One region of the Neorhizobium sp. USDA 3394 genome, then DNA from elsewhere that is predicted to be linked to it. Evidence: predicted binding sites of a transcription regulator. Region 1 holds the regulator's gene; each other region holds the start of a gene.

What was found. The regulator LexA, encoded in region 1, represses DNA repair genes until DNA is damaged. The targets are predictions, from matches to a motif close to TGTTCNNNNTGTGTTCNG.
Region 2: ACZ9EJ_RS05085 (putative DNA modification/repair radical SAM protein) is a predicted target of LexA. The motif match lies at 2,079-2,096, and genes of this name have one in related genera.
Region 3: ACZ9EJ_RS19115 (ImuA family protein) is a predicted target of LexA. The motif match lies at 1,835-1,852, and genes of this name have one in related genera.
Region 4: radA (DNA repair protein RadA) is a predicted target of LexA. The motif match lies at 1,965-1,982, and genes of this name have one in related genera.

Annotation. Positions count from the first base shown of each region.
Region 1 covers NZ_JBWCDU010000001.1:1,942,072-1,945,277, reverse strand. The annotation lists gene ACZ9EJ_RS09225 (ComEC/Rec2 family competence protein) at 1-947, shown strand, start outside; gene lexA (transcriptional repressor LexA) at 928-1,647, opposite strand; gene ACZ9EJ_RS09215 (VOC family protein) at 1,848-2,720, shown strand; gene kdsA (3-deoxy-8-phosphooctulonate synthase) at 2,725-3,206, shown strand, end outside.
Region 2 covers NZ_JBWCDU010000001.1:1,076,801-1,080,006, reverse strand. The annotation lists gene ACZ9EJ_RS05090 (UdgX family uracil-DNA binding protein) at 1-844, opposite strand, end outside; gene ACZ9EJ_RS05085 (putative DNA modification/repair radical SAM protein) at 841-2,073, opposite strand; gene greA (transcription elongation factor GreA) at 2,313-2,789, shown strand; gene ACZ9EJ_RS05075 (glycosyltransferase family 4 protein) at 2,821-3,206, shown strand, end outside.
Region 3 covers NZ_JBWCDU010000001.1:3,871,002-3,874,207, forward strand. The annotation lists gene ACZ9EJ_RS19095 (hypothetical protein) at 1-34, opposite strand, end outside; gene ACZ9EJ_RS19100 (HpcH/HpaI aldolase/citrate lyase family protein) at 143-1,045, shown strand; gene ACZ9EJ_RS19105 (DUF1737 domain-containing protein) at 1,042-1,248, shown strand; gene ACZ9EJ_RS19110 (metallopeptidase family protein) at 1,264-1,701, opposite strand; gene ACZ9EJ_RS19115 (ImuA family protein) at 1,873-2,811, shown strand; gene ACZ9EJ_RS19120 (Y-family DNA polymerase) at 2,852-3,206, shown strand, end outside.
Region 4 covers NZ_JBWCDU010000001.1:2,463,848-2,467,053, reverse strand. The annotation lists gene ACZ9EJ_RS11895 (CvpA family protein) at 1-418, opposite strand, end outside; gene radA (DNA repair protein RadA) at 523-1,926, opposite strand; gene alr (alanine racemase) at 2,030-3,193, opposite strand.

The DNA of each region.
Region 1 (3,206 bases):
CCTTCGTGGTCATGCCGGCGGGGCTGGCCGGCATGCTGCTGATGCCGTTCGGCCTCGATGCTCCCTTCATGAAGCTCATGGGCCTCGGCCTGGAGTGGGTGATCGCCATTGCCAAACACATCGCGGCCTGGGGCGGCGATGTCGGCACAGGGCGGCAGCATCCCTGGTTCCTGGCCGTCGCGACGGCAGGGTTTCTGCTGCTGACGCTGCTGAGGACGAGACTGAGACTGATAGGCCTACCGCTGATGGCGACCGCTCTGCTGCTTTCCTGGCAGGAGCGGTCGATGCCCCTCCCGGACATCCTGATCTCGGAAGACGGGACGATGGTCGCACTTGTCGATGGAGAAGGGGTCGCCACCAATCGCGCCCGCCCGCCCGACTTTGTCTACGACCAATGGAAGAGGGCACTTCTGCTCGGCGATCCCACCAAGCCCGAAATGTCGCCACCCAGGGACAAGCCTCCCGACGAGAGGCCACCCGACGACAAGCCTCCCGGCGAGAAAACCAACGGGCGCCGCGAACTGACACCGCAGGAACTCGAAACGGCAAAATCGAGTATAAAACAGGCGCCTGCCGGCCGCTTCACCTGTGAGCCGACCGCCTGGTGTGCGGCAGGCACCGGCAAGGGCATCGTCATCGCTGTCGAGGATAGCCGTTATGCAGGCGCCGCCTGCGATGCCGCCAATCTTGTCATTGCGCCGCGTGCCCGCTTCGACCAATGCCGGTCCGGCGCCCTGATGATCAATGGTGCCACGCTTCGCAAGGCGGGCGCCCTGGAGATTTTCCTCAACGGCGCGACCGACATTCGGCGCTGGCAGGCCCGTGCGGCCATGGCGGGCGCAGACCGTCCCTGGAGCAGGCACCGCCACTATGATTGGCGAAGCCAGGCGTTCGACAGATCGTTGCCGGAACCGCTCCGGCGGATGATCAATGATAACGGCGGATGAGACCGACGAGCTTGCCCTGGATTTTCACCCGGTCCGGCCCGAAGATGCGGGTTTCGTAGGCGGGGTTGGCGGCCTCGAGGGCGATCGATGCGCCGCGGCGGCGGAAGCGCTTCAGCGTCGCTTCCTCGTCGTCCACCAGCGCCACAACGATATCGCCCGGATTGGCCGTATTGCTGTTGCGGATGATCACGGTGTCGCCGTCCAGGATGCCGGCCTCGATCATCGAATCGCCCTTGACCTCGAGCGCATAATGTTCGCCTGAACCGATCATCTCGGCTGGCACCGCGATGTCATGCGTGTTGTTCTGGATCGCCGAGATCGGCACGCCGGCGGCGATGCGGCCCATGACCGGAACGGTCGTGGCGTTCGAAGAGTCGTCGTTGGCGGCGGGTTTCTGAGGCGCCGCGACCGGCTGCGGTTTGCCGAGGCTGCCCTCGATGACGCTTGGCGAAAAACCGCGCCGCGGCTGCATGCTCGGCGAATAGGCTTCCGGCAGCTTGATGACTTCGAGCGCCCGGGCCCGGTTCGGCAGGCGGCGGATGAAGCCGCGTTCCTCAAGTGCCGTGATCAGGCGGTGGATGCCGGACTTGGATGCGAGGTCGAGAGCGTCCTTCATTTCGTCGAATGACGGCGGGACGCCGGATTCCTTCATGCGTTCGTGAATGAACAGAAGCAATTCCTGTTGTTTGCGCGTGAGCATCTTTTGGCACCCTCAGAGTCGGAAACAAATCCAGAACAGACACTATATGTTCCATATGTGTTCCGCAAGTCCCTAAATTTTCGTGAAGTATGATGATTTTTTCTTCATAGATGCGTGCCAGATATCTCGTGTCTCACCACTTGCGCGGCGCGAGCCCGCTGCCAAAGTAGCTATGCGATTCCAATCCCGGGGGCCCTCGCGTGAACGCAAGACCGATCGATCATCTCGTGCTGCCGGTGGCGGGACTTACCGCTGCGCGTTCCCGGCTCACGAAGCTCGGTTTTACAGTTGCGCCCGACGCTTTTCATCCTTTCGGCACAGCCAATGCTTGTGTGTTCTTCTCGGATGGCAGCTATCTGGAGCCGCTGGCCCTTGCCAATCGCCGCCATGCGAGCGCTGCCGCCAAGCGCGGCAACGTTTTTACCGCACGCGATCTGGCCTTCCGCGGGGCACGCGACAGGCAGGGCTTCTCGGGGCTCGTTGTCGCCACGGGCGACGCGATGGCCGATCACGCGCGTTTCAAAATGCGTGGCGTCTCGGCAGGCGACGTGCTGGAATTTTCCCGCGGGATGACCTTGCCCGACGGCTCCGAAACCGAGGCGAGCTTCCGGCTGGCTTTTGCGGCAGATGACCGGGCACCCGACTTCCTGATGTTTTCCTGCCAGCGCATCAACCCTCTGCCGGCCGATCGCGGCGAACTGGAGCGCCATTCCAATGCGGTCTTGGGGCTGGGCGAGATCATTCTGTCGGCATCGGCGCCCTCCGATTTCTCAGCCCTGGCCGAGCAGGTGCTGATGACAAAGGCCAAGCCGGAGCCTGCATCGCTCGAGCTTGCCGCGGCCAATGCCCGCATTCGCATCCTGCAGGATCACGAACTCGAAGCGGAATTCGCCCTTCCGTCGACGCCGGGCGCCGAAGGCCTGCGCGGCCGGGCGATCATCTTCAAGACGGCCGATCTTGCCGTGACAGAGATCACCCTTGCTGCTAATGACGTCGCATTCGTCCGCCGGGAGGGCCGTGTTCTCGTCTCGGCGGCGCCCGGCCAGGGTGTTTTGTTCGGCTTCGAGGAATAGGTTCATGGAAGTTACCGCCAATCCACGCGTCTCCGTCGGCGAAGGAGACGGCAAGGTGGTTTTCGCGCAGGATGCAAAGCTGTCGCTGATCGCCGGCCCCTGCCAGATGGAAAGCCGCGACCACGCCTTCATGATGGCGGATGCGCTGAAGGAACTCTGCGGCAAGCTCGGCATCGGCCTCGTCTACAAGTCCTCCTACGACAAGGCCAACCGCACGTCGATTTCCGGCAAGCGCGGCATCGGGCTCGAAACCGCCATGGAGATCTTCGCCGACCTCAAGAAGGAATTCGGGTTTCCGGTCCTGACCGACATTCACACGGAAGAGCAATGCGCCGTCGTGGCGGAGACGGTCGACATCCTGCAGATACCGGCTTTCCTCTCCCGCCAGACGGACCTGCTTGTCGCAGCCGCCAGGACCGGCCGCGTCATCAACGTCAAGAAGGGCCAGTTCCTGGCGCCCTGGGACATGAAGAACGTGCTCGCCAA
Region 2 (3,206 bases), 870 kb from region 1:
CCTGTATCCGGTGATGAAAGGGCAAGGGTTCGCTCGCCGCCTTGCGCGCCATCTCGATGACATTGGCCTCGGCATTGGCGATCAGCCCCGGAATAAGCTCCGCTTCCGGCAGGTTCCTCCAGTATTTCTTCGGCATCTCCGTGGTCATCATCTTCACCTTCAACCGCGCCGGGTTGAAGATCGAGGCGTAATAGGTGCGCCACAGCTCGTCGGTCTCGTCACGCAGATCAGGCTTCTCCGCCGGCTCATCCGTCGTGCGCAGCGTCTCGCCGTCCCAGGAGGCCGAACCCTTTGGCGTCAGGATCAACCAATCCATGTCGGTGAAGCGCCGCTGGAAGAAAGGCGCCACCCGGGCGATGATGAAGTGATCCGGCTCGAACCAGGAGATGAAGCGCCGCCGCCCAGGCACGCCCTCGGGCAGCGGCAACTCCTTGAAACGCACGAAAGCGGTCATCTTGTGATAGTCGCGGCCGACCGATTTCGCCATGCGGCTGGCGGCAACCACGTCCGGGTCGGTCGCCATCCGCAGCAGATGCCGGCCATGCACCACCCCGCCATGCATCATCCGGAACAGCATGCGGTAGAGCAGCGCGAACCGGGTCGGGTCGGAATGGCAGAGCACCGCCTGCGCCAGCCGGATGAAGGCAGGCTGCACCGTCATCGGCTCGCAGTCCGGATGCGGCGGCGGCAGGTGGTTCTCGTCGAAACCGAACAGCCCGTCGGCATCGTCCATCGTCCGCCATTCGATATATTCGGGCACGATGCCGGCCATCAGGAAGGCGCGGGCGGCATCGCGCCACTCGGTGAGATCGCCCCTGCCCCGCAGCGAAAAACGGTACCTCATAACAGCGACAACTGCTCAGGCTTCGGCTCGAACATCGCCCTCAAATCCGTCCGGTCGACCAGCCGGTGCGGCGTCCAGCCCTCCGCCATGATGAACGGCTGCACCTTCCTGAGCGATACGCCGAGCCGCTTCAGATCGTCGAGCCTCAGCCGCCCGAACCGCCGCGACGACAGGATGCCTTTGACCGTCTTGGTGCCGAAACCCGGCACCCGAAGCAGCATCTCCTTCTCCGCCCGGTTGACGTCCACCGGGAACCGTTCGCGATGGCCGAGCGCCCAGGCGAGCTTCGGGTCGAGATCGAGGTCGAGCATGCCGCCCGCCTGAGTCGCGGTGATTTCACCGATCTCGAAACCGTAGAACCGGTAGAGCCAGTCCGCCTGGTAGAGCCGGTGCTCGCGCATCAAAGGTGGCTTGATCAGCGGCAGGGTCTTCGACGAATCCGGGATCGGGCTGAAGGCGGAATAATAGACCCGTTTCAGCCCGTAGCTGCCATAGAGCCGGGCGCTGGTACCGAGTATCGTCGCGTCGCTGGCGCCGTCGGCACCGACGATCATCTGCGTGCTCTGCCCGGCCGGCGCGAACGTCTTCTTCCGTTTCGTCTGCAGCGTCGGATCGGCCATTTCCTCGATCTTCAGCCGCAGCTTGCCCATCGACCGGCGGATGTTCTCCGGCCGCTTTTCCGGCGCGAAACGGCTGATGCCGCTGTCGGTCGGCAACTCGATATTGATCGACAGCCGGTCGGCATAAAGCCCCGCCTCCTCGATCAGATGCGCGGATGCTTCCGGAATGCTCTTCAGGTGGATGTAGCCGCGGAAATTATGGGTTGTCCTGAGCTCCCTGGCGATCCGCACCATCTCCTCCATCGTGTGGTCGGAGGAGCGGATGATGCCGGAAGAAAGGAACAGGCCTTCGATATAATTTCGGCGGTAGAATTCCAGCGTCAGCCAGATCACCTCCTCCGGCGTGAAGCGGGCTCGCTCCACATTGCTGGACGACCGGTTGATGCAATAGGCGCAGTCGTAGATGCAGAAATTGGTGAGAAGGATCTTCAGGAGCGATATGCAGCGCCCGTCCGGCGCATAGGCATGGCAGATGCCCGAACCCTCCGTCGAGCCGAGCCCGCCTGTCGCGGACGAGTCCCGCTTCACGGTTCCGCTGGAGGCACAGGATGCATCGTATTTGGCGGCATCCGAAAGGATCGCCAGGCGTTCTTTCAGCGACTTCTTCATTAGGATGTTCACTAAATGTTCTTTTTCAGCCAGTCAAGTCATTGACAAACGGTGCCGCTTGCAATCTCATGGTGAAGGAGGGGCACACGGACAAGGTTTCGAAATTCCTAGCGTTCGCTGTCGAAATTCTGTTATAGTGACCTACATTCTGATTTTACGATGGTTCCGAAGTTTCGCTCCGGAACCTGTTTCTTTTTGTGTCCGCGGTATCCGCGGGCATGCGCCTGAAGGACAAGGAAATGGTTGAAAAGGTACCGATGACGCAGAGTGGTTTTTCCAAGCTGCAAGAGGAGCTGCGCTGGCGTCAGCAGGAGGAGCGTCCCCGTATCATCGAGGCAATCGCGGAAGCGCGCGCCCATGGCGACCTTTCGGAAAATGCCGAATACCATGCCGCCAAGGAGGCCCAGAGCCATAACGAAGGCCGCATCACCGAGCTGGAAGACCTGACCGCGCGTGCGGAAGTCATCGACCTATCGAAGATGTCCGGCTCGAAGATCAAGTTCGGCGCCACCGTGAAGCTCATCGACGAGGACACCGACGAGGAAAAGATCTACCAGATCGTCGGCGACCAGGAAGCCGACGTGAAGGCAGGCCGCATCTCCATCTCCTCGCCGATCGCGCGTGCGATGATCGGCAAGGAAAAGGGCGATTCCATCGAAGTGGTCGCCCCCGGCGGCTCCAAGGCCTACGAAATCCTCGCCATTTCCTGGGGCTGATACGCCCGTGGGCAAACAAGGCGACCCCGCCATCATCGATATCCGTGACGTCGAAGTGATCGCGCCGAATTTCAAGCGGCGGCTCTCCGGCGTCACGTCGACCATCATCCAGCTCGTTCCCGTCCAGAGATCGCTTGGCCAGAAGGTCGCGGCGCTTGGCCCCGGCCTGCCCGCCGATCTGCCGCATATCCGTTACCGCGACCTCTTCCGCCTCTGGTCGCCGCCGCGCGGCAAGCGGTGCCGGATCTGGCACGCGCGCCGCAATATCGAGATGCTGCCGGCGATTTTCATGCGCGACGTGCTGCGCATGCCGATGAAGATCGTCTTCACCTCGGCCTCCCAGCGCCGCCATACCGGCTGGACCAAATGGCTGGTCTCGAAGATGGACGGCGTCATCGCCACGAGCGGCAAGACTGC
Region 3 (3,206 bases), 1.9 Mb from region 1:
AAACGATGACGAAGAATACGCGAATATTTTGCATGGTATATACCTTTCTCATCGAGGAATGTGGGGCCTTGCGCCCTTTCTTGCAAGGGCTTTTGCGCAGCGCGGTATTGCCGCAGATCAAAAAGATTGGCACAAAGCGCCGATGACCGCCTTGACCGATATCAATTATTCCTCCGTTCCTCTTCGCCGCTCGATCCTGAGTGTGCCGGCCGGCAATACGAGGGCGTTGGAAAAGGTGCATGGGCTGGATTGCGACGCGGTGATCTTCGACCTGGAAGATTCGGTTGCGCCGGAAAAGAAGGGCGAGGCCCGCGACAACCTGCGCCGGCTGTTTAGGGAAAATCCGCTCAAGGGCAAGGAAGCGATCATCCGCATCAACCCGCTCGAAACCGAGTTCGGCAAGGCGGACATGGATCTCGTCACCGAGGTTTGCCCCGACGTGGTGCTGATCCCCAAGGTCGAGCACATGTCGCAGATCCAGGCGGTGGCGGATATCCTTTCCGAGGCCGGGGTTCCGGACAGTCTTGCGATATGGGCGATGATCGAAACGCCGAAGGGCGTCCTGAATGCGCCGGCGATTGCTCCTGTCGACGAACGGCTCCAGTGTTTCGTGGTCGGCCTCAACGACCTGCGCAAGGAAACCGGCGTGCTGCCGCAGCCCGGCCGGGCCTATCTGGTGCCGTGGCTGATGCAGATCGTGCTCGCCGGCCGCGCCCATGGCATCGAGGTGATCGACAGCGTCTTTAACGACTTCAGCGATGCGGAAGCCTTCGAAGCGGAATGTGCCCAGGGCCGCGCCATGGGCTTTTCCGGCAAGATGCTGATCCATCCGGCCCAGATCGAACCCGCCAACCGGCATTTCGGACCCGACCCCCGTGCCGTGGAAGAGGCGGAGGCGGTAATTGCCGCCTTTGCGGAACCGGGAGCGCAACATCTCAACATCATCAACCTGAACGGCAAGATGGTCGAAAGGCTGCATCTGGTGGAGGCCGAAAGACTTGCCGCCACGGCCCGGATCATCGCTGAAAGAAAGAAAACGCCATGAAACTGTATCGCTTCCTCACCGGTCCCGACGATTCCTCCTTCTGCCACAAGGTGACGGCGGCGCTGAACAAGGGCTGGGAACTGTCCGGCTCACCGACCTATGCCTTCAACGCCACGACCGGCGAGATGCAGTGCGGCCAGGCAGTGACAAAAACCGTTCACGGCAAGGAATACGATCCCGAGATGAAGCTCGGCGAGCAATAGGCTCCAGTCAGAGGATCAGCGCTGGGCGGCTTCCTCGGCGCTGGCCTCGATGCGCTCCATGTCGTCGTCGCTGAGGCCGAAATGGTGGCCGATCTCGTGGATCAGCACATGGGTGATGATATCGCCCAGGGTTTCCTCGTTTTCCGCCCAGTAATCGAGGATCGGCCGGCGGTAAAGCCGGATGCGGTTCGGCAATTCGCCCGTTTCCATGTTGAACCGCTCGGAAATGCCGCGGCCTTCGAAAAGGCCGAGCAGGTCGAAAGGCGTCTCGAGCGCCATGTCCTCGAAAACGTCGTCGTCCGGAAAATCCTCGATCTCGATCGTCAGGTTGACGGTGAGAGCCCGGAATTCCTCCGGTAAGTGACCATAGGCCTCGATCGCCAACGACTCGAATGTGCTGATCGTCGGCGCGTGGCGATCCTGCCAATCGTCGGTCTGGTCGATGCGGGCCATAGGCTCTCCTTCTTATCAGGCCCATATAGTACCTCCCGCGATATTTTTCGAGTGAAGAATCATCGGCCTAGGATCCCAGGAAAAGATTCCCAGGATTTGGTTGTTGACTCTTATAGGCAGCTCTGGAATCCATAGGAACATAAAGAGAACATTACGGATGGAGCTGACACCATGGCAGAGCACGCCACGGCGCAGGAGGCGCTTTTTGCCCTGCGCGAACAGATCGCCAGACTGGAAGGAAAATCTCTGCCGGCGCTTGCCGCGGCGGAACAGGCGGACTCGGCTGCCGATCCGGAGGGCAGGACATCCAAGAAAAACCCACCCCGTCTGCCATTCGGCATAACGCAGATGGACACCGCATTGGAAGGCGGTCTGCCGCTCGACGGCATCACGGAAATCCGCTCGCTGCTGATGGGAGATGCCGGGGCCGCAAGCGGCTTTGCTCTCTCGCTGGCATCTCATCTCAAAGCGAGACAACCGAGCGAGGCGCCGGTTCTCTGGATCGGCGATGTCGTCTCCACGCAGGAAGCCGGTATCCCCTATTCCGTCGGCCTCAAACAGTTCGGATTGAGCCCGCGGGATGTTCTTTACGCCTCGCCGCGCAAGCTGGACGATGCCCTGTGGCTTGCGGAGACCGCGGTGGCCAGCGGGGCTGTTGTCGCCACCATTCTCGAGATCCGGGGAAACCCCAGGCATTTCGGCCTCACCGAAAGCCGCAGGCTGGGTCTCAGGGCAAAGGCCGCGGGCCGGCCGCTCTTTCTAGTGCGGCATGCGGGGGAGGAGGAAGCGAGCAGCGCTTCCTTCCGCTTCCTTGTCGAACCGGCGCCGGCGGCTCACCGGCATCTTGCGGATGGATCCCTGCTTGGCGGCAGCATCGGTCATCCTGTTTTCAAACTCACCCTGGAGAAGAGCCGTAACCCGGCTCCGCTGTCCTTACTTCTGGAGTGGAACCCCCATGACCGTCAATTTTCCCTTGGCCAAGACACAGGAGAGGCTTTTTCTTTCCGCAACCCGCCAGCGCATCCTGGCGCTCGTCTTCCCGCATCTGGCGACCGACAGGATCGCGCGCCGGCTCTGGGGGATGTCGTGGCGCTTGAAAGAGCGTCCTGAGCACCCGCCGATCCTCTGTGCGGGGCGGCGCGAAAACGCGATGCGGCTCACGGCGCTGGACGAGGTTTCCGAGCGGCTCGGCCTTAAACGCGGACAGGGTCTGGCGGAAGCGCGCGCGATGTTCCCGAAGATCGACGTGGTGGATGAGGACGAGGCGGCCGACCGTGCTCTGCTCGAAGCGATTGCGGACTGGTGCGACCGTTATACCCCGCTGGTGGCGCTGGACGGACGCGATGGTCTCTTTTTGGATATTACCGGCTGCGCACATCTCTTCGGCGGCGAACACGTCTTGCTCAAGGAGGTGCTCGGCCAGCTTCTCCACATGGGCTTCGATGTCAGGGGAGCGATTTCTTCCTCACCCGGCCTTTCCTGGGCCGCCTGTCGCTTCGGCCGGG
Region 4 (3,206 bases), 520 kb from region 1:
TCGCCTGCGTCACCCAGCTCGGCTGCGCGTTGGCGGCCACCAGCCAGTTCCAAAACGCGACGGCCACGACGAGCAGCAGGATGCCGCGGGCGGCGCCGAACAGGAAGCCCAGCGTCCGGTCGAGCGCGCCGATGCGGCTGTCGATGATGAAATCGGCGATCCTCGTGGTGATGAACGAGATGATGATCAACGCGATGATGAAAATGGCGCCGGCGGATGCGGCGATCGCGATACGCTCGTCACTGAGATGAGGTTTCACATAGGGCAGGACCAGCGGGTAGAGGTAATAGGCGGCGGCAACCGAGCCGGCCCAGCTTGCGATCGACAGCACCTCTCGCGAAAAACCGCGAACCATGGCGAGCACGGCGGAAAACAGCGTCACACCGATGACGATACCGTCGAAAATCGTGATGGGCATAAATGATCTACTCCAGACTTGCCGACTTCAAGACTTGCCGGCTTCAAGCCCGGCGCCCCGCCTTACCGCAGCCGTCATACATCAGCGGGCTTGTTAACGGAAGATCAATCATCTTCCGGCGTTTGCCTCAGCTTGGAAGCGGAACCGGCGATGCGTGACACCAGGTCCGGCAGGTCCTCGATCGTCACCCAGCGTCCGTTCGAGCCCTTCGGCACCTCCGCGGACGTGGCCGGCAGCATCGCTCCTGCAAAACCAAGTTTCTCAGCTTCCTTAAGACGTTGGGCGGTCTGCGAAACCGGCCGCACCGCCCCCGAGAGGCTGATTTCGCCGAAATAGACGCAATCGGCCGGCAGGGCAAGACCGGCAAGCGAGGATACCAGTGCGGAAGCGACCGCAAGGTCGGCCGCCGGCTCGGTGATGCGATAACCGCCCGCGACGTTGAGATAAACGTCGTGCTGTCCGAGCTTGACGCCGCAATGGGCCTCAAGCACCGCGAGAATCATCGAAAGGCGAGACGAATCCCAGCCGACCACGGCACGCCGCGGGGTGCCGAGCGAGGTCGGCGCCACCAGCGCCTGCACCTCGACCAGAACCGGCCGCGTACCCTCCATGCCGGCAAAGACGGCGGCGCCTGGCGATTTCGAGTTGCGCTCGCCGAGGAAAAGCTCGGACGGATTGGTGACTTCGCGAAGCCCCTTGTCGGACATTTCGAAGACGCCGATCTCGTCGGTCGGCCCAAATCGGTTCTTGACGGTGCGCAGGATACGGTAGTGGTGGCCGCGGTCGCCTTCGAAATAGAGGACCGCATCGACCATGTGCTCGACGACGCGCGGGCCGGCGATCTGGCCTTCCTTGGTGACGTGGCCGACGAGAACCATGGCGGCCCCGGTCTGCTTGGCAAAGCGGATCATCGCCTGCACGCCGGTGCGCACCTGGGTGACGGTGCCGGGCGCCGAATCGGCCGTGTCGCTCCACAGCGTCTGGATCGAATCGATGATGACGAGGTCGGGGCGCTTGCCTTCGCCGATCGTGGCGAGGATGTCCTCGACATTGGTTTCGGCCGCGAGCAGTACCTCGGTATCGGCGGCATCCAGCCGCTGGGCACGCAACCGGACCTGCGCCACCGCCTCTTCCCCCGAGACATAGATGATCCGGTGGCCGCGGCGGGAAAGCGCGGCGGCCGCCTGCATCAGCAGCGTCGACTTGCCGATGCCCGGATCGCCGCCGACCAGCACCGCCGAACCGCGCACGAACCCACCTCCGGTCGCCCGGTCGAGTTCGGAAATGCCGGTGAAGATCCGCGGCGCTTCCTCGGTCTCCCCCGACAGCGTGGTGAGCGCCACGGCACGGCCCTTCTTCGGCACCTTGCCGGGGCCTCCGCCGATGCCGCCCATCATGTCGTCTTCGATAATGGTGTTCCACTCGCCGCAGCCGTCACACTTGCCGGCCCAGCGGTTATGCACCGTGCCGCAGTTCTGGCACACGAATTGGGTTTTGGATTTTGCCATGGGATCAGGTGCCGCCTTCGATATTCACAAATTCCACCGTGAACAAAAGCGGAACTATTGCTCTCTAACCCGAAAATGCGGCTGATGGCAAGGAGGGCGGCAGCTATTCGGTTTCGATATACCTGCGCTCATAGCGCAGACCGAGGCTGGTCAGCAGTTCGTAGCCGATCGTGCCGGCGTTACGGGCAACGTCGTCGACGGCTATGTTCGGGCCGAACAGCTCGACATAGTCGCCGGCCTGGATCTCCGATGCCGGGATATCGGTGACGTCGAAGATCGTCAGGTCCATGGTGATGCGGCCGATGACCGGAACCTTGCGGCCGGCGACGAAACCGAAGCCGCCCTGGGCGACCGTCTGGCGCAACGGTACGCCGGAGCCGGAGAGTGCTCGGCTGTAGCCGTCCGCATAGCCCGCGGACACGATCGCCAGCCGGCTGTCGCGGGAGAGCTGGTAGGTTCCGCCATAGCTCACCGTCTCACCCTTTTTCCCGTCGCGGATCTGGATGATGCGGGCTTCCGCCTTGACGACCGGCTTCATCGGGTTCGGTACGCCAACGATTGCCTCGCCGCCATAAAGCGCGATGCCGGGGCGGGTGAGATCGAAATGGTATTCGGGGCCTAGAAAGATCCCGGCGGAAGCCGAAAGGCTCGTCTCGATGCCGTCGAAAGCCTCCGCGACCTTCTGGAAGGCCGAAAGCTGTTTCTGGTTGAGGGGCGAGGAGGGGGTGTCGCCGCTATGAAGATGGGACAGCACCAGAACGGGCGAGAAGCTTGCCGGCCGCGACACGTCGTCGGCAAAGGCGATGGCATCCTCAAGCGGCAGGCCGAGACGATTGAAGCCGGTATCGACCTGCAGCGCACAGGGGTGGTCGCCATATTCCGATGTCACCGACATCCAGAAGGCGAGCTGTTCTTCCGAGGCCAGAACCGGCACCAGATCGTGTTCGAAGAACATCGCCTCCTGGCCGGGCCAGATGCCGGAGAGAACATAGATGCGCGCGTCGGGCGCATAGGCACGCAGCGTCACGCCTTCCCGCGCCACGGCGACGAAGAAATCCCGGGCGCCGGCCTCGTAAAGCGTGATGCCGCAATCCTCCAGCCCGAGCCCGTAGGCATCGGCCTTGACGACGGCCGCCGTCCGCGCCGTTCCCGAACGCCGCGCCATCTCCCGCCAGTTGTCGGCAAGCGCACCGAGATCGACCGTCAGCCGGACGGGCGCGATATCGAAATCGTCGGGATAGGAAAGTTCGCTGTCGAAATCGGTCATGTCGGCTCGTAAG